Regions from separate parts of the Paenibacillus sp. P4_E11 genome, predicted to be linked through region 3. Evidence: riboswitches for the same ligand, from Rfam matches in the RefSeq annotation. Region 3 holds a riboswitch; each other region holds the start of a gene.
What was found. A riboswitch is a leader RNA that binds a small molecule or an ion and turns the genes downstream of it on or off. The one in region 3 is predicted to bind cobalamin.
Positions count from the first base shown of each region.

Region 1 (21,347 bases), on a different contig from region 3:
GAAGAAGAAGTGGTCGCTTGCCATCGTAATTGTCTTAATTGTTAGCGTATTGGCCGGATGCGGCGGACCGAAATCAGACGTACCAGTGTTTGTCATGTTTCCAGAAAATGCACCTTTCAACAAGAGCGACGAGATGGAAGCATCACTTAAGGATAAGGTCGGAGAGACGCCAACCGTATCATTATTCGTCAGCCCGATGTTCAGTCTGGATAAGCTGGTTGTAGAGCTTGCGGCGGGAGATAATGGTTTGTTCATCGTGCCGAAGCAGCAATTCGACATATTCGCTAGCCAGGAAGGGTATATTAGTTTGGACGATACGTTCAAGAAAGAAGATTATCCAGTGGGTGTGTACAACGGTACGTTATATGGCGTTCCGGTTACGAATACTAAGTGGTTGAAGGACTTGGGTTACAAGGGCTCCGAAGTGATCGCCTACATCCCGTTCCGAGCTAAAGACAAGGAAAAGTCCAAGCAAGTGCTGAAAGCCATCATGGAGAAATAAGACCAGCGGACATCCGACATATGTTCCGATCGGATAACGAAAGAGGGACCTAGGTTCCTCTTTTTTTGACGATTCAGAAAGTATAACTCCGCTGATTGTTCATCGTCTCGGCAAACGCACGGCGTCAAAGGACGCCGTTAGGCGTTTATCCTTGACCTATTAGAATTTAGTTTATAAGTTTTTGAGGTGAAGGGGGCTTCATCCTTTATTCACATTTTGGTAAGGGTATGGAGCCGTATTCTAAAACGCATATTCTTTGATGAGAATAGACACTGGGATCGATTCGTGGAGAAGCACGGAAAAAAGATCCGTTCCAATTTGAAAAAGAAGTGAGCAAATTCCAAGGTTGTGGCAATCCGAAGAATGGATTTAAGCTACTGGTCTGCGAAGGCTGCCATGACATAAGACGAGTCCCGTACCGGTGTAAATGTACAACCTGTTCGTACGGGAGTTTCGCTTTTAATGATGATATGCTGAACCATACCACAAGTGATGGCAGGTTTCCACACCATATTTTATTGCCGAGCTAAACAAAATAGATGAATAAACCGATATAAAGTCTTAGCAAAAATTTACTAAATGAAAAGGAGAACATTGTAAATGAAAAAGAAGTTTTCAAAGTGGTTGCTGCTACCGTTAGGACTTGTTCTGCTCTTGCCAAGTGTAGTCGCCGGAGCAGACTCAAAAACGTCGGCTGATTTTAAAGATTTGGCGGGCATCGATGCAGCGCTTAAGGCCAAAATAGATGCGTTGCTGTCAAAAGGTGTCTTCGACGGTGTCAGTCAGGACTCTTTCGGAATCGATCAGAATATGACGCGGGCGCAAATGGCCAAAGTGGTGGCCTCGATTTACGGCGTTAAAATCGACAACTCTGTCAAATCCTCGTCTTTTAGCGACGTGAAGAGTGACGACGCTGCCAACGGTTGGGCTATTCCCTATATCGAAGCGGCGAAAAAGGCTGGATTAATCGATGGCATGACAGATACTACCTTCGCTCCAAGTGACAGTGCGACCTTGGGGCAAATGGCTACACTTTTAGTTAAAGGGTTAGGCAAAAAAGTAGACACAACGGGTACACCTTGGTACAGCGATGCCATCAAGCAAGCAGTGGACAATAATATTCTGCCGAAGGGAAGCGACGGAGGCAGTCTTGCTACCCGCTCTGATCTTGTCGTGGGCGCGTATGGCGGACAACAAGCGTACGTAGAGGCTAAACAATCAGCTGAACCAACGCCAACGAAGACACCAACACCAACACCAACGCCAACGAAGACACCAACACCAACACCAACACCAACACCAACACCAACACCAACACCAACACCAACACCAACACCAACACCAACACCAACACCAACACCAACACCAACACCAACACCAACACCAACACCAACACAGGAAGACACGACCGCACCGAGCATCATCGCAGCTACCATCAACGGCAACAATGTGGCAATCACAAGCGGGAGCAGCGGCAGTATCAGTCTGGCGTCCAACGCTTACTTAACATCGGGAACGATCACGTCGGATGAAGACGCCACATTTAGGGTCACATCTGTGCAAGGCGTAAACCTGGCGAATTATGCGTCCCTGCAATTCACGCAGCATCTAACCGGGGGAACCGCGGCGTCCTTGGACCTGATCAACTTCCTCGGCAGCTTGGATGCGCAACACAACGGCTTGTCCGTCAGTAAGCTGAAGATTCTCGGCAACAACTCGAACCAAATGAATGTAACAGGCACGTTAACGGATGCTGGGGGAAACTCTCGTCAAATCTCGCTCACGTTCTATTGGGGCCAATAATAGACCATACATACAAAAGGGGGCTGTCCGAAAAGATAAAGACTTTGGGCACTACCCGCAAAAAACAAATGGAATTCCATTAAGCAATAGACACCGCTAATCAAATCCATATTCCTGTACCAACCAGAAGACTGAATCGCCTCACCGCATAGGGGGGATTCAGTTTTTTTATATGGCTTGGAAAAGCCCCATATCCGTGGACTTCGCATAGCTTCGACCATTGAAGCAGTGAAGAATGCCCAGTGGCTTCTACATTTGTTCGGTAATGACGAATTCGGTTAGGAGTTGGTGAAATAGTATTGACGAATGTGGCGGAAACTCGTAAACTTAACATAAGGGTATAGGATGGTAAGACCAGGACAGGTCGGGTGATTACCAGCCGTGCTGATTTGAAATGGAAGGAACATGCAAACCATGGTTGAGCGTTTTGTCTCTTGTGGTCTGACCATATTATAAATGGCGATTTCAGGGGAAGCTGATCGACCACTATTGTGAAACCTAAAAAAATAGGCTTACAGCCACTACAGGGAGAGAAAATGTATGCATATTGATGGATTTATTACAGCACTTGGCACTCCGCTTGACAATGCGGGAGAGGTCGTCGTTTCGAGTTTACAGCGTCATGTTGAGGATCAAGTCCAAGCGGGCGCTGCGGCGCTCCTGGTCATGGGATCGATGGGACAGCAACCGTATATTAAAGCAAGTGAACCAGTTCGTATTGCCCGTACCGTCGTTGATACCGTGAAAGGCGCAAGCCCAGTCCTTGTCGGTGTAATGGACAATTCGATCGGTCGCGTGAAGGAGAGAATCGAAGAGCTGCGAGGACTTGATATTGACGGAGTCGTCATGACTACGCCTTACTATTATCCGATGTCCCAAGAGGATATCAAGGCATTCTTCACGGCACTTGCCTCAACATCACCATTCCCTATTTACTTGTATGATCTGACCGTCGTGACACAGAGTAAGATCACAGCAGATACTGCGGCACAGCTGATGACTGTTCCTAATATAGCCGGGATCAAGACAGGTGACTTGACGACCGCACGTGTGCTGTCGAGACTTAAGGCTTCCGTCAATCCTGCGTTCAGCGTCATGTTCAGTGGACTTGATCTGTTCGATGCCGCTTACGCGTATGGAATCCGACAAAATCTGGACGGGATGTTCAGCTGTACTGCGGCAATAGGGTCCAGAATGTACAAGGCACTGGCTAAAGGCGACAGCGTAACGGCTGCTCAAGCATTGGATGACATCTTACTAGTACGCGATACGTTCATACAAGTCGGTGTATTCCCAGCCTTCACTCACTCGATGAACCTGCTCGGATTCGAAGGATCGTTCCACCCTGATTATATGAAGCCACTGAATGCAGAGCGTCAGGAGATTGTGAAAGCTTGCATGAAGCAAGTGAACTTGATCTAAAGGTTGAGAAAAGTATAGAATACAAAACCATCTCTCGGTGAACGGGAGATGGTTTCGTGTTCTTCCGGGATTCGCACGGTATAAGAAAAAGCCGGAGGAGCAGGGCTCTTCCGGCTTGCCAAGCGTACAGACTTCATAAGCGGCGATTCGTCTATTCTTCAGAGAGTTCCTTCAGAGATTTAACTTTCCCATGAGGGTGCTGCGTTTGCTTGCGCATTTTGCTCGCGTTTTCTCGAAGTCTTTTGGACGTGGTCACTGGGAAAACCCCCTATTCGCTATGATGTTGACGCTCCTCTATAGGATGTCACACCATGCCGATCTTTACTCAACTAGGGTGTGGAATGAATCAACTTTCAATATTTGGAGGCTGTTGATTGGGTTGCTGTCTGCGATTGAGAATTCCTTTGGCGAATTTCCAACCAGCACCTAGTAAAACTACAACGACAATCCAGAATTTTTTGGCTAGCAGCACGATCAACGCAATTAGACCAACCTTCTTGGCGACAACCAACCCTGCGCCCCCGAGAATGAGTGCGGTTAATCCTAACTCGGACACCTTGTCCGTTGAGGCGTTGAAATCTTCGTACCGTTGTCCTTGTGTAGGGGTCAACTTCGGCAAGATTTGCTCGGTCAATACTTTGCGGTCGGCATCACGATGCGCGGGATCGGACACTAGAACGGCTGAGATATAACCGGTTCGTGTCAAGTAACGAACGTTGTAGTTGAGCAGCGGTACTTTCTGTGCATCTTCCGCGAGCATCGACCAAGTCAGATTATGAGTTTTGTCCTCATAGAAAGGATTGATGTCCCAGCCCGTTACGAAGAGCTGCTCTTCCTTGGTCCTGTTTTTATTGGATTCTTCCGTTCCCTTCTTATAGCTTTTCAATATGGCATCCGCATCAATCTTGCTCTTCTCCTCATCCTTGATGTGTCCGGACTCCGCATACTCGAATATGACGATCCAGTTTTGCTTAGGGTCTTTCGGGTAGACGCTGCCAATCTCTCTTCCGCTAGGTGAGTCTTTGCTATCTGTCATCATGAGCTTCGTGTTGTCCGAATCAAGAAAAACGAAATCCGTGCCCAGATCCAGGGATGCTATTTTCCCAAGCTGTACGGGCTTGCCGCCTTCGATCCAATTGTACTTTTTGTCCTCGGCCAATGCGTTGCCGGAAAACAACAGGATGCAGAGAAGGGATAAAGCTAAGGTTCGACGTAAAATCATGAATTGAGCCTCCATGCTCAGAGTAGGAAATCATCTCGGTTATACCATTTTATTACTATAAATCCAATAAAAATATTTACTAGGAGCACGAGAGTAGACTATCAGGACAAATCAGGACTATCGGGAACACTTGCCAGAATGAAGGTCATGAACTATAATTCATAGCGTGAAGCTTGATCAAACGAATACTTTGGAACACCCAACAGGTGCCGCACAAGTTCAGCCAATTGCTAGCGATCATGCGGTTAAAAGGGAAGTCGGTGCAAATCCGACACGGTCCCGCCACTGTAATATAGGGATTTTCTTCAATTAAGCCACTGTCCGTGAGGATGGGAAGGCGAGGAAAGTCAGCAACCTATAAGTCAGGAGACCTGCCTGTATGGAGTAAAGCTCATGGAATCCTTCGAGGAAAAGGACCGGCTGAATCAGGAAAATGAATGTTCGCATACTTCCGCGGAAGATGGATGTTTGTGGCGTTTCCTTCGATTTGCTGAACCTCTGTCCACCTGGATAGAGGTTTTTGTTTGTTAGACATTCCTTCTTAGCGTGTGTCCATGTTATTCTGGCGAAGCAAGCTCTCAACTATTGTTAGACGGGGAGAGATTGAGCATGAAGAAACAATTGGCCATATGGCTTGTGGCGGCACTGGTCGCGCTAAGTGCGGCCGGCTGTGCAGACAAAGAGAAAGAGGGCGTGAAAGAACCTGCCAAGGTTGCGGCATCAACGCCAGCACCGAGCCCGACAGCAGCGAATAGCAAGAAGACTGTTTATCCGTTGACGGTGAAGGACGCATCCGGTAAGGAAGTGACGTTCGCCAAAGCTCCTGAGCGAATCGTATCTCTTTCACCTAGTGAAACAGAAGTGTTGTTCGCACTAGGATTGGGCAGTAAAATAGTAGGGGTAACCGAATACGACGACTATCCGGCAGAAGCCAAAACGAAGCCGAAGATGGGCAACCTGCAGGGCAACACGGAGGCGATCATTGCGGCGAATCCGGACATTGTGTTCGCAGGGCTGTCCCTTAACAAGAAGTCGGTGGAGAAGCTGACGGAATTGAAGCTGAACTTATTCTCTGTAGAACCGAAGACAGTTGATCAAACGATGGACCGTATAGCTGTATATGGTAAAATTACCGATACCCAGGAGCAGGCAGACAAAGTCATTGCGCAAATGAAAGCCGAGAAACAGAAGGTCGTCGATGCGGTTAAAGGGTTGAAGGACGATCAGAAGAAAAAAGTATACATCGAATTCTCTCCCGGCTGGACAGTCGGCAAGGGTGAGTTCATGGACGATCTGATCACGCTGGCAGGCGGGGTGAACGTAGCATCTGACTTGACTGGCTGGAAAAAGATCAGCGAAGAAAAAATTATTCAGTCGAACCCGGATGTCATATTGTTCGCCAAAGGGGTGCCGGACTTGGAAAAAACGATTCGCGGCCGCAGCGGCTGGGATAAAATCAACGCGCTCAAAAATGCCCGCGTAGTCGGTCTGGACGATAACCTGTTGTCCCGCCCGGGTCCTCGCGTAACGCAAGGGTTGACTGATATTGCCAAAGCCATCTATCCGGATCTGGTGAAATAAGGATGAGGAAAAAGCTGTTATTGTGGGGAGGAGCAGGGATGCTTCTCCTTGTTCTCTCTATGGTTATCAGCTTGTCGATGGGATCGGCGCGACTTCCGATTTCACACGTATGGCTGATTTTGCTGCATCATATACCGGTAGTAGGGGACTGGATCCACCCTGTGTGGCCGGAATCGTCCGAACAGATCGTGCTGAAGGTGCGATTCCCTAGAATTATGCTTGGCATCCTGGTAGGCGCTTCTTTGTCGCTCGCTGGGGCCGGGTTCCAAGGCGTGCTGCGCAATCCATTGGCAGACCCTTACACGCTTGGTGTCGCGTCCGGTTCTTCCGTGGGAGCGGCTTTTCTTATATTATTCGGGCTGCAGTATGCGTTGTTGGGGAACTGGACGATTCCGGTTGTGGCGTTCGTGACGGGCTTGATCAGCTTATGGATTGTATTCCGATTGGCTAACTTCCAGGGCAAGTTCCAAATGGAGACGATGATACTGTCCGGTGTTGTGGTGTCGGCTTTTCTTGGGGCGATGGTATCGTTTATGGTGTCGCTGTCGAATCGTGTTGTGAATGAGATTTTGTTCTGGCTGATGGGCAGTCTGGCGCTTCGTGGATGGTCTTATTCAATCGTTGTATTACCTTATTTGGTCATTGGATTCGTGGTGCTAGTTATATATTCGCGATCGTTGAACTTATTTGCTCTGGGAGAAAGACAGGCTGCGCATCTGGGTGTTCCGGTCGAGCGTACGAAAAAGCTGGTGCTGGTGTTCTCGACCCTACTGACGGCTGCAGCAGTGTCGGTATCCGGGGTTGTTGGGTTTGTGGGGCTGATTACTCCGCACTTGGTGAGGCTTATAGTTGGCCCTGATTATCGATTGATCATCCCCTTGTCAATGATAGGCGGCGGTATATACGTGTTGTGGGCGGACACGGTGGCTCGGATGGCGCTCAGTCCGACAGAAATTCCGTTAGGCGTAGTCACTGCTTTTCTGGGAGCGCCATTCTTCGCGTATTTACTCAGTAAGCACAAGAAAACGATGAAGGGCTGATGGAGTACGATGATTGCTGTACATAACGTTTGCAAGTCGTTTGACCGTCAGCCGATCTTGAAGGACGTCGAGATGTCCGTACATCGTGGGGAGCTGTTCGGGATTATCGGGCCGAACGGTAGTGGAAAGTCCACTTTACTGAAGCTGCTGTCAGGTGTGGAGTCGGTGGAATCCGGTACGGTTCGGCTGGATGGACGGGAAATCGGGACGTATTCACGCCGAGAGATGGCCCAGTGGGTGGCCGTGCTGCAGCAAGATGCTCTGCCTGCGATCGGGTTCACCGTTCGGGACGTAGTGGAGATGGGACGGTTTCCGTTCCAGAACTGGCTGGGCGACGAGGCGGAGGATCAGGCCGTGCTGCTCGACGGCATTATGGAGAAGCTGGGCTTGCTCCATCTCGCCGAGCGGACGCTCGAGCATCTGAGTGGCGGCGAACGGCAGCGTGTCGCACTAGCCAAAGTGATGGCACAACAGCCCAAGCTGCTGCTGTTGGATGAGCCGACGACGTATCTCGACATCGGCTACCAGGTGCAGATGATGGACGCCGTTCGGCGTTGGCAGACGGAGGCCGACTTGACAGTCGTCGCTGTGCTGCACGACCTGAACTTGGCGGCGCAGTATTGCGACCGGCTGCTTGTGCTGCACGATGGCGCCGTAGCGCAAGTGGGCACTCCGCACGAGGTGATACGCCGAGAGCTGATCGCTGCCGTCTATGGGACGGAGCCGATCATTACGGCGCATCCTGTGAGTGGCGTGCCACAGATTATGCTGCAGCCCGGGTGGGTTGGGGTTTGAGGGGTGTAGGGGCGCGTGAAGGATGGACATCGGAGATCGAATGCTGAACGGTGAACACCGAATGCTGAATGCCGAAGACCGAACACCGAACACCGAATGCTGAACGCCAAACACGAACCAACAACTAAATAACGAACTCCAAATGGCGATGTCCGAATGTTTGAGTGCTGAACGGAAATACAGGATGTAGAAAGCTGAATGCCAGAGAATAGAAGAACTGAGTTCCTCTATTTGTATAAACAATGGAACAATCTCACGAATAGGAGAACTGAGTTCCTCTATTACGTCCAAGTAACAATATACTAGACAAGAAACTCGTGAATAGAAGAACAGGGTTCTCTTATTCTTGCTAACGCCGCGATAATATCACGAATAGAAGAACTGAGTTCCTCTATTCGTGAATGGAAGTATACAAACTTGGTATTGGGGGCTTGGGGATGACTAACAGTAGGGTGAATAGCGAACAAGAACAGCTCGTGACGGATTGGGTTGGGCAGATTCATCCGCTGGATGAAGGGACTATCTTAGCGGCGCGGCAGCGGTTGGATCAATTGACCAAACCGCCGGGGAGTCTCGGACGGTTGGAGGAGATCGCCTGGCAAGTGGCGGGGATTACCAGCACATTGGCCCCCGACTTGTCACGCAAGGCGGTCATTATCATGGCTGGCGACCACGGTGTGTGCGCAGAAGGCGTAAGTGCCTTCCCACAGGAGGTGACGCCACAGATGGTGTTGAACTTCCTGCACGGCGGAGCCGCTGTGAACGTACTGGCCCGTCATGTGGGAGCGGATGTGGTATGCGTGGATGTTGGCGTGAACGCCGACATGGCGCATCCACAGCTCGTGTCCCGCAAGGTGAAGTACGGAACGGCGAATATCGCCGTAGGGCCGGCGATGAGCCGGGAGGAAGCCGCTCAAGCGATCATGGCCGGCGTCGAGACGGTACGTGAGCTTGTTGAGCGCGGCTACCGACTGTTCGCGACAGGCGAGATGGGCATCGGCAACACCACGCCGAGTTCGGCACTACTCGCGGCGCTGACCGGTGCCGATGCCGAGACCGTAGTCGGTATCGGCACTGGCATCGACGAAGCGAAGCGACTGCACAAGGCCGCGGTCGTACGCCGCGCGCTGGAAGTAAACCGCGTCGACGCGGGCGACCCGCTCGACACGCTTGCTGCGCTCGGCGGCCTGGAGATCGCCGGCCTCGTCGGCGTGATCCTCGGCGCCGCCGCGCATCGCTGCCCCGTCGTGATCGACGGGTTCATTTCTTCGGCGGCTGCGCTAGTGGCGAGCCGCCTGTCGCCTGTGGCAGCAGGCTACATGCTGCCGTCGCATTTGTCACAGGAGCAAGGCCACCGGCAGCTCCTGGCTGGCATCGGGCTGAAGCCGATGCTGGAGATGGATATGCGCCTGGGCGAAGGCACCGGCGCTGTCTTGAGCTTCCCGATTGTGGAAGCGGCAGTGAAGATTATGAACGAAATGGCCACGTTCGAAAGTGCAGGCATTTCTAAGGAATAGGGGCGGGGACGAACATGACGATGAGGCATATTCTCGTAACAGGCGGCGCACGCAGCGGCAAGAGCGCGTTCGCCGAGCAATTGGCCGTACGCTTGGGCGAGCGCGGCACATACGTCGCGACGGCGCAGGCGCTCGACGCGGAGATGGCCGACCGCGTTGCCCAGCATCGCGCTCAGCGGGACAGCGCCGCGCCCGGCTTCTGGGCGACGGCGGAGGAGCCGCTAAGACTTGCCGAGTTGCTCGGCAAGCTCGGCTCCGCATCCGAGCAAGCCACGGCCCCGCCGCCCGGCTTCGGGCCCAAGCTCACCGCGCCTGTGACTCTCGGCACTGCACCCGAGCGCGCCACGCCTGCACCGATTGGCTCCGCACCCGAGCGCGCCACGCCTGCACCGATTGGCCCCGCGCCCGAGCACGCCACGCCTGCACCGATTGGCTCCGCGCCCGAGCACGCCACGCCTGCACCGATTGGCTCCGCGCCCGAGCACGCCACGCCTGCACCGATTGGCTCCACGCCCGAACGCGCCGCTGGCCCCAACAGCACTGTCGTACTGGTCGACTGCCTGACGCTGTGGCTGTCGAACTGGGTGCTGGCGCACGAGGAGGACGAGCGTTTGGCAGCGTTAATCGACGAGAAGCTTGATGAGCTAGTCGATGCGGTCCGCCAGTTTCAGGGGTCTCTGGTACTTGTCACCAACGAAGTGGGGAGTGGGATTGTACCTGCATACAAGTTGGGCCGTGTGTACCGTGACTTGGCGGGGCGCATGAACCAACGATTAGCGCAAGTAAGTGATAGGGTGTTTCTGGTTACGGCTGGTATTCCGATTGAGCTCAAAAGCCAAGCATTTTCCCTGGACAGCTTATAACCTATTCCTTAAATGAGCTACCCTTCCAAGAGGAGGATACTATTCATATAGACGGGTTGTTAGCAGCATTCTTATGGAAGATGTCAACTATACTGTGACCGCCCCATACTGATATAGTTGTTTAGAGGAAGATAACGGATAAAAGTTTGTGGTTACTACTAAGTTCGGAAACAGAAATAACGGAAATTTATTCCGCTAATGAACGAATAGAAGATTGTGCAACTCAAATAGTGGAGTATTTTTCCGCTATTCAAAATGTATCACCAATTTCACGGATGATGTAATGAAATAGCGGAAATTTTTTCCGCTAATTCATCTAAAAGGTCAGCCGTTTCAGCAATAACGGAAAAAATTTCCGTTATTTACGCTAGCGCAATCCACACAAGATGAAGGGGGCAACGGGGAATGCTGTTCTATTCCATACAAGAGACCGCATGGATGGTGGCTGCGGCGATCATTCTTGATTGGCTGATCGGCGATCCGCGCTGGCCTACCCATCCCGTCATCTGGATCGGACGCTTCATCAAGCGATTCTCGGGCTGGCTTCGCCGCGGCGAGGAGGCGGCTCCAGCGACTTCCGAGTCCCAGCCCGAGTCCCGGTCCGCCCCGTCCCCCTCACGTCTACGTGTACAAGGGATACTCCTGACGCTCGCCACCGTCTCGTTGTCGTTCCTGGCTGTCTGGGCAATCTGGGCGATTGCGCGCGAACTACATCCTTGGCTCGGCTATGCGGTCAACATCTGGTTCATCTCCACGACGATTGCGGTCAAGGGGTTACGCGATGCCGCGACGCTGGTGTACAAGCCGCTAAGCGAAGGCAACCTGCCTGAAGCGCGACGTTATGTCGGCTACATTGTAGGCCGAGACACCGATTCGCTGAATGAGAAGGAGATCGTGCGAGCCACGGTAGAGACAGTGTCCGAGAATACTGTTGACGCTGTCGTTTCACCGCTCGTGTTCGCTCTACTCGGCGGCGCACCGCTCGCCATGCTCTATAGAGCGGCTAATACACTCGACTCGATGGTCGGCTACAAGAATGAGAAATACATCCACTTCGGCTGGGCATCGGCGAGGTTCGACGATGTGCTGAATTACGTCCCAGCCCGTATGACTGGGCTCCTTATTGTCTTGTACAGCTTGTTCGAGCCCACCTTTTCCACCGGCAAGACGTTCCGCTCGATCCTCCAGTTCGCGCATCTGCACCCGAGCCCGAACAGTGGCATTCCGGAATCTGCGGTAGCCGGGGCGTTGGGTATCCAACTGGGAGGAACGAATCACTATGGGGAATTGATCAGCGATAGAGCCAGAATGGGCTGGCCGACTAGAGAGCTGGAGCAAGAGGACATTCGGCGAACGAATCGGGTCTGCTTCGGAATAAGCTTGCTGCTAACAGGGGGGTTCATAGTCATATGGGTACTTTCCGGCCTATAGTATGGCTGCAGGCAGTTGCAGCTGCATTTCAATTTCTGACCTGTATCCCGATTCCTATACAGCTGCATTATGATGAGCGATTGTTCCGCCGTAGCGCGGTGTTCTACCCGTTCGCCGGTGCGGTCATCGGACTAGTACTATTATTCGCGGCTGTCGCACTCGACTCACTGCTTCCTGCTGCTCCTGCTGCCGTGCTCCTGCTAGGAATCTGGATCGCACTCACGGGTGGGCTTCATATGGACGGGTTAATGGATACTGCGGACGGTGTACTGAGCCATCGCTCCAGAGAACGGATGCTGGAGATTATGAAAGACAGTCGAGTCGGAGCGATGGGCGTCATCGTCGGAGGCTGGCAACTTCTGCTGAAAGCCGCCTTGCTATATGCTTGGCTGGAGTATGCTCAGCAATGGCATGACCTGCTTATGCTTGTGCTGATTCCGATCTGGAGCCGGTTGTTCATGGTATGGGCCATTGCGGGCTGGCCATACGCTCGCCAGGGAGAGGGAATGGGGCGGCTCGTTGCGACGGTCTCTTACAGAGAGGGCTGGGTCGCATCACTATTGGCCACCGCCCTCACTCTGCTGACCTTATATATAGGGATAGTAAACGCAGAAGTCACGCTCTTACCCGCACTCCTATCCGCACTCGTCATAACAGTCGCCCTTGCCGCCGCCACGGCTCTAATCGGCTGGCTGCTGGCTCGCTACATGGCAGGCAAGCTGGGCGGCCTAACTGGGGACACCTACGGGGCTATCAACGAACTACTTGAATCCGCGCTGCTGCTGATCACTATGATCGCACTCATGCAGGGATAATCTGGATAGAAATGAGGCGTTACACGATGCTGGAACGATACGGTCACGGCGGAGACATTACGACAGCCGAAGATGAATTCGGCCTGCCCGAAGGCGGCTTCCTGGATTTCAGCTCGAACATGAATCCGCTGGGTCCTCCCGACATCATTGGGGAGCTCGTTGCTTCCCATTGGAAGGATCTCGCCCGCTACCCGGACCCGGCTGTGAGAGAACTCCGCACCAACTTGTCGCAAAGATACGATATCGAGCCGGACAGCATCTTGGTAGGAAACGGAGCCGCGGAGCTAATCGATCTGGCTGTGCGCGTGATTCGGCCGAATAGGACGGGTATTGCCCGACCCTCGTTCACGGAGTACGAGGAAGCGGTCCGGAAGACAGGCAACACGTGCCTGAACATCCCTTTATACGCGGAGTGCGGCTTCTCCCCACAGGAACAAGACGTCCGTGCGGCAGCGAAGCAAGCGGACTTGCTCGTATTGGGGCATCCGAACAACCCGACTGGACAATTACTCGATCCACAACTGATCCATACATTATCTCAAGATGGCGTTCCGATCCTGCTCGATGAGGCTTTCATGGATTTTGTACCGGATGAGCCGTCGTTCAGCTTGTTGAAGCTTGCTTCTCGCACCCCGCATCTGCACGTACTACGCTCCATGACCAAGTTTTACGCGATACCAGGTATTCGACTTGGGTTCATCGTGTCCCATCCGGACTCGATTCGGAAACTTCGGGAACAGCAGGTAACGTGGAGTGTGAATAGCTTCGCCCAACGAATCGGATCAGCGGTCTTGGATGAGTATGAATACGAGCGCCGAACGAGGCAGTGGCTGGCCGTGGAAAAACCTTGGTTAACAGCAAGCTTGTCAGAGATCGGAATGCAAGTGTATCCAGGGAGTGTCAACTACATCCTGTTCGCCCTCCCTCAGAACATTAAGCCGATCCGGGTCCAACAGGTTCAAAGGATGATGGGACGAAGAGGCATATTGATCCGCGATGCTTCTCTATTCGAGGGGCTCGATGATCGCTATGTCCGGGTCGCGGTTCGGTTGCGTGAGGACAATGAGCGGCTTGTAGCGGAACTTGCACGAGTAGTTCGACAGATCGAAGCAGGCGAGGAGGAAGCAATATGATTGGGGGAAATAGCGGCATTACTACATCCATGAGTTCTGAAAGCACAGCCATTTCGCCAACCCTCATGTTCCAGGGCACATCGTCCGATGTAGGCAAAAGCGTGCTGACAGCTGCTCTATGCCGCATCTTCAAACAAGATGGCTGGAAGGTTGCGCCGTTCAAATCACAGAACATGTCACTCAATTCCTACGTTACGCCGGACGGCAAAGAAATCGGTCGAGCTCAAGGCATGCAGGCAGACGCTTGCGGCATTGCAGCTACGACTGACATGAACCCGATTCTGCTTAAGCCGAAGCAGGATATGGTATCCCAGGTTGTCGTACACGGTAAGCCACTGCGGGATTACAACTTCAGAGCTTACCGCGAGAACTACTTGGCGGAAGCAGAGGTTATCGTTCGCGATGCGCTTAATCGGCTTCGGCAGCGCTACGACATCGTCTGCATCGAAGGGGCAGGCAGCCCGGCGGAAATCAATCTGAAAGACCGCGACATCGTCAACATGCGACTAGCCGGCTGGGCAGACGCTCCGGTCGTTCTCGTTGCCGATATTGATAGGGGCGGTGTGTTCGCGTCGATTGTCGGGACGATGGAGATATTGACACCAGAAGAGCGAGATCGGGTGAAAGGCTTCGTCATCAACAAATTCCGCGGGGATGTCTCGCTGCTTCAACCGGGTCTGGATTGGCTGGAGCAGAAGACAGGCAAGCCTGTGCTCGGTGTAATCCCATACTTACGTAACCTTGGACTGGAGGACGAGGATTCCGCCTCGCTCGACGCCAAACTGAGTCAACAACGCCATCAGGCCGTATCGAGCACCAAGCTCGATATCGTCGTGCTGCGCCTGCCGCGTATTTCCAACTTCACCGACTTCGACCCTTTATTCGCAGAATCGGATGTTTCGGTCCGATACGTATCGTCGCCGGAGGAATGGGGAAAGCCGGATGCGGTCATCATACCGGGCAGCAAAAATACGGTCGAAGACTTACTATTTTTGCGAGAGAGCTATCTGGCGGAGCGTGTGATTGCATTCGCCGCCTTGGGCGGCCACCTAATCGGCATATGCGCTGGGTATCAGATGCTTGGTCGCAGTCTGCTTGACCCCGATCTGGTGGAGTCCGATAAACCTGAGTTGGCCGGCCTGGACTTGTTCCCGACCGAAACGGTGTTCGTAGGAGAAAAACGAACCGAGCGTATCGGAGGTACAACTTCTATGTTCATGCTGGATCAAGCAGCAGTGGAAGCTCCGACAATCAGCGGTTACGAAATTCATATGGGCCGGACCCGCTTCCTGAAGCCTGTCATCCACCCGTTCCGCATCCGTATCCACGATGCACCGAACGAGCCGGAGTCGTATCATGATGACGGGGCGATCTCGGAGAACGGGCGCATCTGGGGCACATACATTCATGGCATTTTGCACAACGACGAGCTGCGCCGGGCATGGCTGAATCAGATCCGGGTATCCAAGGGCTGGGAGCCGGTTCCCGAGGCCGCCCATTATCAACATTTGAGGGAAGAAGCGTTCGATCGATTGGCTCAGCATGTGAGGGAACATTTGGATATGGAACGTATTTATGCGATGATGGGACTTGAGAATAGAGTTTCGTCCTGAACCAGACTTATGGGAGGAGAATGTGGGATGAGAATTTATACACGTACGGGGGACAAAGGCCAGACTGGAGTAATCGGAGGCAGAGTCGATAAGGATGATGTAAGAGTAGAAGCTTATGGTACGGTTGACGAGCTGAATTGTTTTGTCGGCCAGGCGATGAGCTTCATGAATGGAGAGAAGTATGCTGACTTGCTGGCAGACATGTTGAACATTCAACATGAGCTGTTCGATTGCGGCTCCGACTTGGCGCTCTTGAAGCAGGATCTGCGGCCTTACAAAGTAACAGCAGAGATGGTCGATCAACTGGAAGCGTGGATTGACAAGTATGATGCCGAGACCCAGGACTTAACCCGCTTCATCTTGCCAGGGGGCAGTGCTGTTTCTTCTGCTCTGCATGTGTGCCGCACGGTGTGCCGCAGAGCCGAACGCCGAGTGGTCACGCTGGCCAAGGAGCAGCCGATCAACGATGAAGTACGCCGGTATTTGAATCGTCTGTCTGATCTGTTCTTCACGATCGCCCGCACGGCCAACGCCAGAGAAGAGGTTGCCGATGTGGAGTATGTACGAAGTGCCGAAGTATTCCGGAGAAAATAATGGGTTATTACGAAGCGTTAACTTACCAAATCGAACCTGAAGATGAGGGCATGCTGCTGAAGACGGTATTGTTCAATAGAATGGGGCTGTCCCGCAAGCTGATGTCTCGCGTGAAGCAGACGGAGCAAGGCATCACGCTGAATGGGGAACGTGTATACACGACGGTCCGAGTCAAGGCCGGAGATCTTGTAGCGATTCGGATGGAGGAAGAGGAGTCGGATGACATTTTGCCTCAAGATCTGCCGCTGCAAATTCTGTTCGAGGATGAGCACCTGCTCGTCGTGAACAAGCCTGCGGGGCAGATTGTCCATCCGACGCATGGTCATTATACGGGCACACTGGCGAATGCAGTTGTGTTTCACTGGCAGCAGCAAGGGCTGAAGGTCCGATTTCGCCCTGTGCATCGACTGGATCAAGACACCTCGGGTGCCCTGTGTATTGCCAAAAATCCATTCATCCATCAGAACATCTCCGAGCAGATGCAAGCGAATGAAGTGGATAAACACTATATCGCCTTCGTCTACGGTATCGTCAGCCCGGCGAGCGGGACGATCAATGAACCGATCGACCGTGATCCGGATCGTCCGCATGTCCGAATTGTCACGCCGAGCGGCTATCCTTCGGTTACGCACTATGCGACAGAACGAACATATGGAGCTTCAGCCTCACGTGTATGGCTGAAGCTGGAAACCGGGCGCACCCATCAAATTCGGGTGCACATGCGGCATCTCGGTCACCCGCTTATCGGGGATGCCATGTATGGCTTACCTAGTCTTCCCGCAACAGAGATGAGCCTATTGTTTGACCCGAATATGGATGAGCAGATCGCCCGCCATGCTTTGCATGCGTCTAGGCTGGCGCTGACGCATCCCGTGACGAAGGAGCGGGTCGAGTTCGAGGCACCACTTCCTACCGATCTCACCGTATTGGTCCAGGAGCTGGACAAGCTACAATTCTAGAACGCGATCGCAACTGCTTAAACATAGAGCAACGGGAAGGGCATGCCCTTAACGGATGGCTCTTTTTTTGCTAAAGTGAATGGGTGAGGAAGTTATGGAACGGGGGCAATCGGATGGAGCCATTCACGAAGCGGGTAATTGAAGTAATCAAGAGTATACCGAGTGGACGTGTGATGTCGTACGGCCAAATTGCACAGGAGGCGGGCAGCCCTCGAGGAGCTAGGCAGGTTGTGCGAATTTTGCATTCGATGAGTGGCAAATACGATCTGCCGTGGTACCGGGTAGTCAATGCTCAAGGGGAGATTGCCCTCCAGGACGATGAAGGGCGCTTTCTACAGACGTCCCATCTGCAAGAGGAAGGGGTCGACGTCGATAGCAAAGGAAAAGTGGATTTAGCCCACTACAGGTTCCATCCGAATTAAAGTGTGTTATATTGGATATTACCTATACGATATTGCACAATGGAAAGAAGGACTCGACTTGCCTCGACTCGTCTATGCAGCACTATTGGCACTCAGTCTTATCTGGGGCGGTTCGTTTTATTTTGTCAAAGTACTTTTACATGATTTCGGCCCTTGGACCATCGCTTTCCTACGCTCGGGATTCGGGCTGGCTACTGTTATAATCATGATGTTGATACTCCGCAAGCCATTCGCCATCCGATCGATTCCGTGGATTCCGATGAGTGCGATGTCAATAATTAATACGGCTATCCCTTGGGCGCTTATTGGAATGAGTGAGACGAAGCTAACCAGCAGTATGGCCTCCATCCTGAATGCGACAACACCGGTGTGGACAATCGTGGTAGGTATCCTCTTTTTCAGGAATCACTCGAACCGATATCAGTGGTTGGGTATCGGTGTGGCAACTATCGGTCTTCTCGTATTGTTGGGCATTCGCCCTGGTGCCATCCTTTCGGTAGACATGTTCGGATTTGGATGCATGTTGGCCGCTGCCTTTTGCTATGGAGTCGGATCACAGCTATCAAAGCGTCTGCTCTCCGGCTATTCGATGTATCAAATCACATTCGGCACTCTCCTGACCAGTATGATCGGCAGTGGAATTGTCGCTTTTACAACGGAGTCCATCACCGCAGCTGACATTACCTCCGTAACTAACATTCCGATGATTGTAGGATTAGGGGTGTTCGGTTCGGGGTTCGGCTATATTCTCTACTACTATATGGTGCAAAAGGGAAGTCCCGAGTTCGCGACGATGGTTACCTATCTAGTCCCATGCACCGCCCTGATCTGGGGGTATACGTTGCTGGATGAACCGATCCACTGGAATTTGTTAGCGGGACTCGCGATCATATTAGCAGGTGTATTCTTGGCGAACCGACCATCGCGGCAGTTGCAAAAAGAGAGAAAGGGTTAGGCGAATGGAGCAATCATCCCAATCAACCTACGAAATCGCGCAAGTATGTTTATTGGCCGGGAAGATCATGCTGGAGAACGGTGGGGAAACGTACCGGGTGGAGGATACGATGATGCGTGTTGCATCTGCGTTCGGCATCCCGAATTCCCACAGCTTCGTGACTCCCACCTGCATCATCTTCTCGATAGACGGGCCGGAACAGATTACCCGGTTAATCCGAATCTCGGATCGGTCTACGGATCTGCGTAAGGTTACGGTCGTGAATCATATTTCCAGAAAGATCAGCCGAGGAGAATTGTCAGTTGCTGAGGCGTATCGGCTGCTCGAACAAGTCGAAGCGGCCAGCACCGGCTTTCCGGTTTGGTTCAAGATTGCAGCGGCAGCTCTTGCAAGCGGGTGCTTCTTAATTATGTTCGATGGGCAGTGGCACGATTTCATTCCCGCTCTTCTTACAGGTGGAGCGGGTTGGTCGTTCTTGATCTACTTTCATCGCGTCGTGCCGATCAAGTTTTTTGCCGAGTTTCTGGCATCGTTACTTATTGGATTATTGGCTTCCTTGTTTCTGAGACTAGGGATTGGCCATGATCTGGATAAAATGATTATCGGTTCGGTTATGCCCCTTGTCCCAGGTCTACTGATCACGAATGCGGTCCGGGATTTAATGGCGGGGCACTTTGTGTCGGGATTGTCCAAAGGGGCGGAAGCGCTGCTTACGGCTTTTGCAATTGGAGCGGGTATAGCATTCGTGCTGTCTTTTTACAGCGGGGGAGGGATTGGCTGATGGTCGAACAACTTGTAGTGAGCTTCGTAGCTTCGGCTGCATTCGCCATCCTCTTCAACGTACCGAGAGGGACTTTGCTGCAATGTGGATTCGTTGGCATGTTCGGCTGGCTAATCTACATCGCCTTGTTGAGAATACCCGCCGATCCAATTCTCGCTACGCTGATCGCCTCCTTCTTCGTGGCCGTGACGAGTCAAGTATTCGCACGCGTATACAAAATACCGATTGTCGTCTTCAGTGTGGCAGGCATCATACCGCTAGTTCCCGGCGGACTTGCCTACGATGCGATGCGCAACATAGTCGAGAATCATTATGACGTAGCCGTGCAGCTGGCGGCGAAGGCGTTCATGCTGTCCGGCTCAATCGCGATCGGGCTTGTCTTCTCGGAAGTGATCAATCATTTCATGCGAAAGCCTAGGATGTAAATTTCAAGTATTCACCATCTTCGCCATATGGTATATTAAGGAAATATCATTTTCCGGCGGAGGTCCACCACACGATGTCCCACTCGCAAACCCAGATCAGCAGCAACAACCAGCCTCAAACACAGATCCCACCGGATGAAGAGCAACTGAGCAAGAAGCAAATACGCCGCAAAGTATTGGATCTTGCCTGGCCGACACTGACCGAGATGCTATTAAGCAACCTGATTATGATGCTGAACATGATTATGGTCAGCCGGGTCAGCGCGGAGGCTGTAGCCGGGGTTGCGCTCACCAGCCAGCCGATCCAATTCTGCATGATGCTCTTCGCCGCCATGAACATCGGTTCGACGGTCATTGTGGCTCGTGCGATTGGCGGCGGCAACAAGGAAGAAGCGGACCGTTCGGCGCAGACGAGCTTTAATGTCAATATCATGTTCATTATCCCGATCGTGCTAGTGCTGATCGTGTTCGCCTCGGACATTTTGCGCTTGATGGGGGCGACGTCCGAAGTCGTGGCTGGCAGTGTAGGGTATGCACGGCTGTCGTTCCTGGCATTCGGCTTTACGATTCTGACCAACAGCGTCTCATCTGTATTGCGCGGAGCAGGGGATACGAGGACGTCGGCGAAGATCAATGTCACGACTGATGCGATCATCGTGGCGATTGGAGTACCGCTTATCTATGGTTGGTTCGGACTACCGGAGCTCGGTTTGTTGGGGGCAGGAATCTCGACGTTATTCGCACGTCTGCTGGCTGCAGTTTGGATGCTGAGCGGCGTGTTCTCAGGCCGTAAGAAGATCAAGCTGCGTCTTTCGCAGATCGGCCAGATGAATCGGGAGCTGATTCGCCGTATTCTCAAGATCGGGCTACCTGGTGCTGGAGAATCATTCGTGATACGGGTCGGACAAATTTTCTTAACGGTGCTTATCGCTGGACTAGGGACGCAAGTGTTCGCCGCAAACCAAATTGCGTTCAACATTCTAGGACTGACATGGATGCCTGCTCTCGCATTGGCGAGTGCCGCCACAACCTTAGTCGGTCAAGGACTGGGCGCGCAAAAGCCGCAGTTGGCGGAGCAGCTGGCCTGGGAGACGAATAGACTAGGGATGATTGCATTAGGAGCATTCGGAATCGTCTTTATATTTGGTTCCAAGTGGATTCTTCTGTTGTATACGAATGATCCGGAAGTGATTCGACTAGGCACGATTGCGATGCAGGTGATCGGGCTCACGCAAGTATTCCAAGCGGCTCAATACATATTGGCTGGGGCACTGCGAGGAGCAGGGGACACGAGATTTTCGCTTAAAATTACGTTTATCGGGGTTTGGGGTATCCGAGTATTGCTCACGCTGTTGTTCGTCTATGGGTTCCATTGGGGATTGCTGGGTGCCTGGTTGGCGATTGCCGTAGATCAGGTTTACCGGTCTGTCTTCTTGGCGCTCCGATTCCGCAAAGGGGATTGGAAGAAAATTAA
Region 1 covers NZ_JBFUIX010000063.1:8,704-30,050, reverse strand. Annotated here, with positions in the region: gene AC1DWB_RS21815 (hypothetical protein) at 1-502, shown strand, start outside; partial or broken gene AC1DWB_RS21810 (transposase zinc-binding domain-containing protein) at 719-951, shown strand; gene AC1DWB_RS21805 (S-layer homology domain-containing protein) at 1,103-2,305, shown strand; gene AC1DWB_RS21800 (dihydrodipicolinate synthase family protein) at 2,846-3,727, shown strand; gene AC1DWB_RS21795 (DUF6254 family protein) at 3,879-3,983, opposite strand; gene AC1DWB_RS21790 (DUF2167 domain-containing protein) at 4,074-4,949, opposite strand; cobalamin riboswitch at 5,137-5,342, shown strand; gene AC1DWB_RS21785 (ABC transporter substrate-binding protein) at 5,559-6,530, shown strand; gene AC1DWB_RS21780 (FecCD family ABC transporter permease) at 6,533-7,570, shown strand; gene AC1DWB_RS21775 (heme ABC transporter ATP-binding protein) at 7,580-8,365, shown strand; gene cobT (nicotinate-nucleotide--dimethylbenzimidazole phosphoribosyltransferase) at 8,803-9,882, shown strand; partial or broken gene AC1DWB_RS21765 (bifunctional adenosylcobinamide kinase/adenosylcobinamide-phosphate guanylyltransferase) at 9,897-10,121, shown strand; gene AC1DWB_RS21760 (bifunctional adenosylcobinamide kinase/adenosylcobinamide-phosphate guanylyltransferase) at 10,197-10,745, shown strand; gene cbiB (adenosylcobinamide-phosphate synthase CbiB) at 11,151-12,176, shown strand; gene cobS (adenosylcobinamide-GDP ribazoletransferase) at 12,155-12,991, shown strand; gene cobD (threonine-phosphate decarboxylase CobD) at 13,018-14,124, shown strand; gene AC1DWB_RS21740 (cobyric acid synthase) at 14,121-15,737, shown strand; gene AC1DWB_RS21735 (cob(I)yrinic acid a,c-diamide adenosyltransferase) at 15,765-16,331, shown strand; gene AC1DWB_RS21730 (RluA family pseudouridine synthase) at 16,331-17,290, shown strand; gene AC1DWB_RS21725 (MGMT family protein) at 17,404-17,712, shown strand; gene AC1DWB_RS21720 (DMT family transporter) at 17,771-18,667, shown strand; gene AC1DWB_RS21715 (threonine/serine exporter family protein) at 18,672-19,448, shown strand; gene AC1DWB_RS21710 (threonine/serine exporter family protein) at 19,448-19,873, shown strand; gene AC1DWB_RS21705 (MATE family efflux transporter) at 19,948-21,347, shown strand, end outside.
Region 1: another riboswitch for cobalamin. It lies ahead of AC1DWB_RS21785 (ABC transporter substrate-binding protein); the one in region 3 lies ahead of nrdI (class Ib ribonucleoside-diphosphate reductase assembly flavoprotein NrdI).

Region 2 (5,014 bases), on a different contig from region 3:
GAAATCCGCGTGCTGCAGTCACAAATTAACCCGCACATGATGTACAACACCTTGAACACGATCAGCGTCTACGCCACGCTTAGGAATTATAAAAAAATCAAGTCGATGATGCGCAGTCTGATCTCGATCCTGCGATATTCAATGGAAAACTACGAACAACTCGTTCCGCTTTCCCGGGAGTTGAGTTATTTAACCGATTATGTGAGCATAATTCAGCTGCGGTACGATCGTCGTATTTTCCTGAAATTAGAGATAGAAGAGCGTCTAAACGAAATGCTCATTCCAAAATTGCTTTTACAGCCTTTGATCGAAAACTCACTGTTCCACGGTATTTTGGCCAAGGAAGACGATGAAGGATTAATAACCGTTCGGGCTATCCAGGTTTCGGAAGAAAAAGTCCTGCTGCAAGTTGAAGATAATGGCATAGGATTTGATCCGGATCGGCTGAAAGCGCTTTATACTAATTTGATACAAGGTCTGCCGGGTGAGAGCATCGGCGTGAAAAACGTATGGGAGCGGGTTAGACTGCTTTATGGCGAGCAAGCGGACTTTCAAATTCATAACATGGGGAACGGAGCGGTTGTCTCTATCTTCATTCCTAACGGTAGACTGGACTACGAAAGAAAGGATACTTCATAATATGGCACCATATAAAGTGATCATTGTCGAAGACGAGAAGCCGGCTCGCGAAGTGTATAAGCAGATGATCACCGAGAAATACGGTCTGTTCCATGTTGTGGGGGAGGCGACGAACGGGGAAAAAGGGTTGCTGTTGTGTAAAGAGCACAAACCCCACTTTCTGGTCACGGATCTGACGATGCCGGTTATGGGTGGAATCGAGATGATGGTTGAGCTGACCAAGCTGGAACAGGAGATGCCGATTATGGTCATTTTAAGTTGCCATAGTGACTTTCACCTCGCGCAGAAGGCGATCGATCTGGGTGCATCGTCGTATTTGTTGAAGGAAGACTGCATGGCACAAGATACGTTGCTTGCCGAAACGCTAAAGAAGCTTATACCTAAGCTAGAGGGGCACGTCTATGCTGAGCACATGCCAATCAGTGATCATGTGCCCAGTCACCCGAACGACGTCATGGAGTATGTCATTCAGCAACTGAAAGCTGATGTTAGCAAGTCTTATCGTATGGAATCAGTGGCCGCACAAGCTGGCTACAGCGCACCATATTTCAGCGCCATGTTCAAAAAAGCGACTGGTCGAACGTTTACTCAATATATCATGGAGCTGCGGATCAACAAAGCCAAGCTACTAATTACAACTACAAATTTTCGGACACACGAAATCGCTGAGCTGGTCGGTCTGGAAAATTACCGGCATTTCAATAAAATTTTCAAACGAATGGTTGGCATGAATCCAAGTGATTATCGAAATGTCCTGTTGAATGAACATCGATGAATCTAACAATCTATTAGACTTCTTAAAAATGCAGTGGTAAGATAGCAAGTACAATTGCATATGCAAGGGAATAGGTGCCGGACTCGCAATAGTCTGGTTAAAAGGGAAGACCGGTGTAATGCCGGCACGGACCCGCCACTGTAAAGACTGCCTTTATAACAAGGCATTTCTCGTCAATCGCCACTGGATCAGTAGATCTGGGAAGGCGTCGAGAATGAATCCAAGTCAGGAGACCTGCCTATTTCAACAGCACTACGACCCTACGTGGAATTAGGGAGTGTTAGAGATAGGCTAGTTCGTCATATTGGTGTTTTCTGTTTTTTCGTGGAAACTACTTTTCATGTCGAGATCCAAGCATTTCTAACATTCACCATGTTGGAAATGCTTTTTTTATGTTTTTTTCAGTGTAAGGGAGGCATGGGGTATTAAAGGCAAATTGCTAATCATCGGCTATAGCACTTACGTCGACATCATTGCAGAGCTACTAACGGATCAGCTTGTCGTTCGCACCGGTATGACTGAAGAAGTGAGCCGCGCACAGGAAGCCGTTCGTCAGGCTAAGGCTGGTAAAAAAGTAGCGGTTATCTCAAGTGGCGACGCTGGTGTGTACACGGAGAACCCGTCAAATCGTGGAGACGCAAAAAATATTGCTCAAGTATCGTTCCCCGGATACTACGGTCGGGATTGTGAAAAGCGCCTGCCGCTTATGGAAGCCGACATGCGGGAGAAGGACATTCGTTCCCACGCGATGATTCTTGCCGGGTGGGCGCTTGATCCGAATATTCATCACAAGGATGAGTATCGTTCCAAGCTGTACGACAAGGCGTTCACACACCGCTACCGCCGAGGGATCAAGTCATGATGTTGTCGCTGCAAGAAGGGGAGATTCCGACAATCCGCGTAAGCGGAACTTATGCCGTCGTGGCGATTACGAAGCATGGCGTAGAAATGGCGAGAACGCTGCAGGGGAGCTTGGGCCAAGCGGTAGATGTCTAATATATGAGCAAGTTCGGCAGAGGGGACGAAGCGGAGCGCTCGGTTCAGCTGTTCGAAGGAAGTGCGCGGCTGCCGTTCCCTGCCCTGTTCCCGCAGTACCAAGGACTTATCATCATTATTTCGCTTGGCGCACTCGAAAGCCTCAGTCTGGTCAAGAAAAAATCAGGAAACGTGACAATTTCCGTAGGAGTCGTTCAACATGAATAAGCAAAACCAAGAAGCAATTCAACGCAGGTTGATCATAGCTGGAACAGGAAGCAGTGTAGGCAAAACAACGCTAACTATCGGCATCATGTCCGCCTTGCGCAAGCGAGGGCTAGTCGTGCAAGGCTTCAAGTGTGGACCGGATTATATCGATCCCACCTACCATACAGCCGTAACGTCAAGGCCATCCCGTAACCTGGACAGTTGGATGATGAACGAAGATTGTGTTCGGGAAGTATTCAATCGAGGCAGTAAAGGGGCGGACATTTCCATCATAGAAGGGGTTATGGGGTTGTTCGATGGTCGAAGCTCGCTCTCTAACGAGGGGAGTACGGCGCATATAAGTGAAATTGTAGAGGCTCCCGTTCTTCTGGTGCTCAATGTCCAGAGTATGGCCCGCAGCACAGCTGCCATAGTGAAAGGCTTCCAGTCGTTCTCCCCTGGCGTACGGATCGGTGGCATTATCGCCAACAAAGCGGGAAGTGAAAGTCATTACAAGCTGGTGAAGGACGCGATTGAGCAGGAATGCGGCGTTCCCGTCATTGGGCACTTGAAGCGGGACATGCAGCTCGGTATTCCTGAGCGTCATCTCGGACTCGTTCCCTCTATCGGTAGGGGGGAGCTCGAACCCTTCTTCACACGGCTAGGGGAGCAAGTAGCCGAGCATATCGACTTGGATCGGCTTCTGGAAATCGCTGAAAGTCCGCCGCTTTCACTTCCGCTGCGTCTTCTGAATGAATCGCCGCTTTTCACGGATCAGCCGACTTCGAAGCGCGGTATACGCCTGGCTGTAGCCAAGGACGCCGCTTTTCATTTCTATTACCCGGAAAATCTGGAGTTGCTCGAGCAGGCAGGGGCAGAGCTAGTCTTCTTCTCCCCATTGGCAGGCGAGCGTGTTCCTGCTGATGCAGACGGCCTCTATATCGGCGGTGGCTTTCCCGAGGAGTTCGCTGGGCGATTAGCTGAGCTGACCGTGGTTAAGGAATCGTTCAAGCAACGGATAGAACAAGGACTGCCCACTCTGGCAGAATGCGGCGGTTTCATGTTCTTGACGGATTCGATTGAAGATACGCAAGGCAACCGTTATCCCATGGTCGGTCTGATCCAAGGCCAAGTCGTGATGCAGACGAAGTTCGCGGCATTAGGCTATCGAGAAGTGACCGGGATGGACGGTAACTTCCTGCTTGGAACCGGGGACATCGCCAGAGGGCATGAGTTTCATTACTCGACATTCCAGCCTGGTGAACAGCTGCGACTTGCTCCGGCTTTTGAGTCCCAAGGGCGTGCAGGTACCAAACCAGAAGGATATGCAGTCGGAAACTTGGTCGCAGGCTACCCGCATGTTCATTTTGCCTCCAATCCGGGGATGATCCAGAATTGGTTGAATGCTTGCGAGCTCTATAACAAGGAGATCAAGTAAATGTCGATCCAGCAAATATTGCGAAACCGTAGAGCGGTAAGAAGCTGCAAGGCTCAAGAAGTAGAAACAGAGAAAATCTCTGCGCTGCTCGAAGCGGCGGTGTGGGCGCCTAACGACAGGCAGCGTCTTGCGATTCCTGGAAAGAGGCGCTTCTGAGATGGGCCTCACCAACATGAGCTATGTTCACGCCAAGTGGGAAGAGATGCCGGGTGATGAGTTGGCGGATGTCGTGTTCGGGGTCAATTGCTATTACCGGATGCAGGATATTGATCAAGCTCGGATCAATCTTAATAATGGGGCCAGACGATTGGCGATGATCGGGATGACGAGTGGACCGAAGAAGCCGCATTATTGGGATATTCATCAGGAGTTGGGATACCGCATCAAGTTTTCACGTCGCGATTATATCCATCTGACCAACCTGTTGTATGGCCTTGGCATTGACGTAAACTGTAAGATTATCGATCTGCAAAGAACATACACCTATGCGAGTGAGCAGCAGTTTATTGAGCAAAATTTGAACGGCATCCTGACCCCGGACTTTGATCGGACCGAGGCGATGAACATCCTGCTTCGCTACACCAGTACGGTGGATGGAAAAGTAGTCTATGTACACCACTTTAAGGCGGCGCTATTGTATTGGAAGCCGGAGCAGCGACTGTCCCTTAGAAGTTGAGGTAGCGTAGTCGAATGATATGCAGTCTCTTTGTATTGCCAGGTGAAAAGGTGTACCATGTAGGAATGGCAATCTGCAAATCTACATGACTTCCGTCGTATCGGAATAATACCAGACTATCGGGAGGGACACCTTGTGACACCCACATGGCGATTCATTCATACAGGCTTACGCTCTCCAGCGGAAAATATGGCAATCGATGAAGCAATCTTGACCGCTCACAGTGAAGGGCTCGTTCCGCCGACTGTTCGTTTCTACGGCTGGAACCCACCGACCTTATCCATTGGCTACTTTCAGAAAGCAG
Region 2 covers NZ_JBFUIX010000045.1:10,555-15,568, reverse strand. Annotated here, with positions in the region: gene AC1DWB_RS17705 (sensor histidine kinase) at 1-639, shown strand, start outside; gene AC1DWB_RS17700 (response regulator transcription factor) at 641-1,414, shown strand; cobalamin riboswitch at 1,470-1,670, shown strand; partial or broken gene AC1DWB_RS17695 (hypothetical protein) at 1,854-2,118, shown strand; partial or broken gene AC1DWB_RS17690 (precorrin-4 C(11)-methyltransferase) at 2,127-2,276, shown strand; gene AC1DWB_RS17685 (hypothetical protein) at 2,273-2,410, shown strand; gene AC1DWB_RS17680 (hypothetical protein) at 2,414-2,617, shown strand; gene AC1DWB_RS17675 (cobyrinate a,c-diamide synthase) at 2,610-4,034, shown strand; gene AC1DWB_RS17670 (nitroreductase family protein) at 4,035-4,190, shown strand; gene AC1DWB_RS17665 (hypothetical protein) at 4,192-4,710, shown strand; gene AC1DWB_RS17660 (lipoate--protein ligase family protein) at 4,900-5,014, shown strand, end outside.
Region 2: another riboswitch for cobalamin. It lies ahead of AC1DWB_RS17695 (hypothetical protein); the one in region 3 lies ahead of nrdI (class Ib ribonucleoside-diphosphate reductase assembly flavoprotein NrdI).

Region 3 (4,987 bases):
CTCTTCAATGCTCCGCCAAGCGATGGTCGTTTCAATTACTTCCACCTTACAACGCCGGTCCGAGTTTGTCAATGTTCGGTGAATAGAGGAAGGAGCAGTTAATTGTTGGCTTACAAGAGAAGGAAAATGGCATGGTTTATGATCAAATAATGAAGTAAAATAATAGCCATAGAGCATCTTTTTTCAGTTCAGATTAGGGGGCAGTCGTATGCGCAAACTAGTAACCTTATTCGCAGAGCAAAAGGAAACGCAACCCTATGGGTCGATCAACCAACCTAACGGCCTCATCAGTACGGTCCATAATCGTGCTGCTTGTTGGCTGGAGCCCATTGGGGCTGATGGGGAGACGCATTCTGCCTTCCAGTTCCGTCTCCCATTCGGGGTCGTGATCGGAGACAGCATTAGTGCGGGTTCTCCCCAAACTAGAAGCAGAATGCAAGTAGATGGTGCACCTGGGTTCAGTCCCGAGCATAACAATGTACCGGGTCAGTTGTCTTATGAACTGGGAACGATTACGGGGCTGCATTGGTACAATCACGGGATTGGCGGTCAGCGGACCGATGAGATCTGGGCGAGATGGCGTCGTGATGTGTTAGGGGAAACCATCGAGCTGGGAGACAGCCGTGGTGCGAAAACACTGGAAGGCAAGCCCTACGCCTTATTTATCGTTGCGGGAATTAACGATGTGTTCCAGAATCGCGATGACGCCTTCATCCAACGTTATTGGATTCATATGGCGAAGAGTGCGAAGGAGCATGGCATTCTCAGCATATTTTCCAATATGGGTGAACATAATGCCGCTACTCCAGCTTGGCGTGATCAGATTCGCAGGTTGAACACATGGATGAGTGAGCATCTACCAGCATATGGTGCTACTGTAGTAGACTTCTATGAATGGTCTAAGGATCACGAGCGTGGAATCGGTGTTAACCCTGGTTTATTCGTCGATGACGTTCATCCATCCAGAAGCGGATTCCAGTCACTCGCACACCACTTTGCCGCACAATGGACCAGTATTCCAATCTACCTTCAGGGCATTCAACTCGAAAGCGTGATAGATACGGATGCTCCGCTTGATTCATATAGTAGGCCTCGCAACATCGAAGTAGAACTAGCATCGAACTATGTTCGTTTGGAAAATATTGAGCGTGAATCTATGGAATCTATGAACCGAGCCGTTCAATTCGTACCGATTAACTCGGATGGAACAGGTAATTTGATACAAATCCACATAAAGTCTACGCACCAAAAGTGTGATTACAGCGGCTTTTCGAAGGTTCGGGCAGTGCTAGGCTCGTGGCAGAGAACCTAACATGAAAAAAAGGTGGTTGCTTAGACGAACTTTTATGCTATATAATAGATACATACAGGATAGTAACAGGATATATCTAGGTGTAATTTTATACAGGTAATATACAGATAAACGAATTGCGATTGAAAGCCATTGAAACACTGAGTAAGCTGACCGTAGTTAATTCCATCGGGAGGTGAAGTAAACCACACTGTATTTTTGGATGTAATGAAAGCGTTTGCTGAAATCGAATTTTAAAGCAAGTATCCTAGGGAGGTCGTCGCATTGAAGAGAATGAATCAAGCTATCTTATTGACTATGGCGTCTGCACTTGTATTAAGCGCTTGCAGCAGCAAGACCAATACTGCCACACCTACGCCAGCCAAGTCTAATGAGCCTACTAAATCTGCTGCACCTACTAAGGAAAAGCTCAGCCTTACCTGGATGGTAGGCGTTCCTACCAATACTTCCAGTCTTCCTAGCGGTGATAAAGATTTCATTAAGAAAGCAATTGAAGAGAAGTTCAATGTCGAGATCAAGCTGGATTTCATGTCCATTGGACCGGATTTCACCAATAAGCTGAATACGATGATTGCGTCAGGCAGCGCACCGGATATGTTCCAAGCGGAAGGTACTGCAACGACCAAGTATGTGACAGACGGCGTACTGGCGGATCTGACCAATTACGTAACACCGGCTAAAATGCCGAATTATTTCAAATGGGTAAGCGATGTAGAAATGAAGCGTTACCAAGTGGGCGGCAAGTTCATGCGCGCTCCAGTACCGTTCGAGAAAACCTCCTATGCGTCCTATTATGTGCGGAAAGACTGGATTGATGCATTGAATGCAAAGGATCCTAACTTGAAGCTGAAAGTGCCTACCAATTATGATGAAATGATCGCGGTTATGAAGGCGTTTACGTTCAACGATCCAGATGGCAACGGTAAGAATGACACGTATGGTTTTACAACAGCCGGTTCAGGTACGTCAATCACTGGTGATTTCCCGGAATGGTATAAGAATGGCTTGGTACCAGGATTCTTCATCGACAAAGACAATAATTTCATCGATAGCGGAACGAACTTGCGTACGGCCAAAGTAATTGATGATATTCGTAAAACGCTTGATCTGAAAGTTGTCGATCCGGACTGGTTTCTCAACAAAGCAGGCGATGCAGCTACCAAAGTTCAACAAGGTAAAGTAGGGATTTTCTACTCTGGTGTACGTGACATTGCATTTGACAACACGAATAACAGTACACAGAAGAAGACCCGTGAAGTGACCGGGAACCAGAAAGCCGAGTTTGCAGCATTCCACGTTGCTGGTGATTTGCCAGTCGCGTACGAACCGCTTCCAGGCGTTCCGTTCTTATTCAATGCCAAGACAGATCCTAAGAAGATCGAACGTACCATCGAAATTTTAGATTGGCTTGCAACCCCAGATGGCTACCTTCTGGCGAACGTAGGTAAAGAAGGCGTTCATTATAAGAAGGAAGGCAACAAAGTCACGCTGATTCAAGATGCAATTAAGAAAGATATCGGGGATAATGGTAACTTCACAGAGATATGGGGCAGTGTATTCAGCTACAACGTTAAAGATCCATCCCGTGCGCTTGGTATCACGATTGTAGATCCTCGTGAGACCGATCATGATCGTGCCATCCTTGAAGTGATGAAGAAGAACAAATTTTATGTACTTGGTACAAACGTATCACCACCTGTAGGTTTGGATATTGGTTCTTACCGTACTCAAATGCGCGCTAAACAAGTGAAAGTGCTGTTTGAGGAGAAAGACTCCAGCAACTGGCCGAAGTATTTAGCAGAACTGTTGGATACGTATAAGGCAAAAGCTATCTTCGATGCATACGGTGAACAAGTTACGACCGCTCTTGGTAAAAAAGTTACATTCAAAACAGACTGAGTCGAGTAAGAAAGGGGCTTGCGGATTATTGATCTGCAGGCCTCTTTTTCTATCGCTTTTCCATGCCCTTCCATTGACAATTTCAATATATTGATATATTGTTGAGATCGACAACTACATATTGATATGAATGGGTGCCTAGCTAGGTAAATCTAGTGTAGGCTTAATAGGGAAATTCGGTACGTACGAGCGAGTACGAGCAATCCGATGCGGTCCCGCCACTGTAACAGAGAAGCTCGATCCAACAGCCACTTGTCGTGAGACTGGGAAGGCGGATAGAGTGATGAATCTGGAGCCAGGAGACCTGCCCTTCATAATGGCACATTGAACCTACGGGAGATAGGGAAGTGTCGGACAAGCTTGCAAGTTCGTGTTAAGCAACGCTTTCCTGTTGAGAGGCAGGTAGGTGTATCATAGCGTGAATTACAAGGCGTGTCTGACTTTCTATCACAAGTCAGATGCGCCTTTTCATATGGGCAGCTTGGAGTGGAAAGGGTGGAATTAGCGTGCTGGTCGTCTACGATTCAAGAACAGGGAATGTAGAAAGATTCGTGAAGAAACTAGGCTTCAGAGCGATAAAATTACAAGATTGCGAGAGTGCGGCGATGGACGAGCCGTACGTAATGATTACTTATACAACTGGCTTCGGGCACGCTCCGGAGCAGGTGATGTCCTTTCTATCCCGCAACCGCACCTTGTTAAGAGGTGTCTCGGCAAGTGGGAACCGGAATTGGGGAGCCTCATTCGCGAAGAGCGCGGATAAGATTTCGGAGTTGTATGGGGTACCGATCGTACATAAGTTCGAACTTTCTGGAACGGCTATTGACGTAGAACAATTTCAAGAGGGGATGAGACGAGTTGCAGCATATTGAATTGAACAACCAGCTGATGCAAAGAACGGAAGACGGCTTTTACGATCTGGAGAAGGACCGCGAGGCGGCGGCTGCCTTCATGGTGGAGGTACAAGCGAAGAGCGTTCCATTCGGATCGCTGCGTGAGAAGCTGGACTACTTGATCAAGGAAAATTATTATACGAACGTATTCGATCACTATACATACGAGCAAGTGGAGAACGTATACCGCTTGACGGAGGAAGCGGGATTCCGATTCCAATCCTACATGGCGGTTTCGAAGTTTTATAAGGACTATGCCCTCAAGACGAACGACAAGGGGTTGTATCTTGAGCGTTACGAGGATCGGGTTGCCATCGTGGCGCTGTTCCTGGGGCACGGCGATGCAGAGCTTGCCGAGCGGATCGCTCTGGCGATGGTGGAGCAGCGTCTACAGCCGGCCACCCCGACGTTCTTGAACGCCGGGAAGAGCCGTCGCGGCGAGATGGTATCCTGCTTCCTGCTGGAAGCCGACGACTCACTCAACTCGATCAACTATGTGATCGGGACTTGCATGCAGCTGTCCAAGATCGGCGGCGGAGTCGCCGTCAACTTGTCCAAGCTGCGGGGGCGTGGAGAGCCGATCAAGGGCGTGGAGGGCGCAGCGAAAGGCATTATGCCGATCCTGAAGCTGCTGGAGGATTCGTTCTCCTATGCGGATCAGATGGGCCAACGCAAGGGCTCTGGAGCGGCTTATTACAACATCTTCGGCTGGGACGTTATGGAGTTCCTAGACTGCAAGAAGATTAACGCAGATGAGAAATCGCGGATCAAGACATTATCGATCGGGTTGATCGTTCCGGACAAGCTGTACCGGCTGGCGGAAGAGAACAAGCCTCTGACGGTATTCGGCTCCTACTCTGTCTTCAAGGCGTATGGCAAGCAC
Region 3 covers NZ_JBFUIX010000014.1:35,683-40,669, forward strand. Annotated here, with positions in the region: gene AC1DWB_RS08310 (SGNH/GDSL hydrolase family protein) at 209-1,312, shown strand; gene AC1DWB_RS08315 (type 2 periplasmic-binding domain-containing protein) at 1,577-3,211, shown strand; cobalamin riboswitch at 3,327-3,537, shown strand; gene nrdI (class Ib ribonucleoside-diphosphate reductase assembly flavoprotein NrdI) at 3,718-4,083, shown strand; gene nrdE (class 1b ribonucleoside-diphosphate reductase subunit alpha) at 4,070-4,987, shown strand, end outside.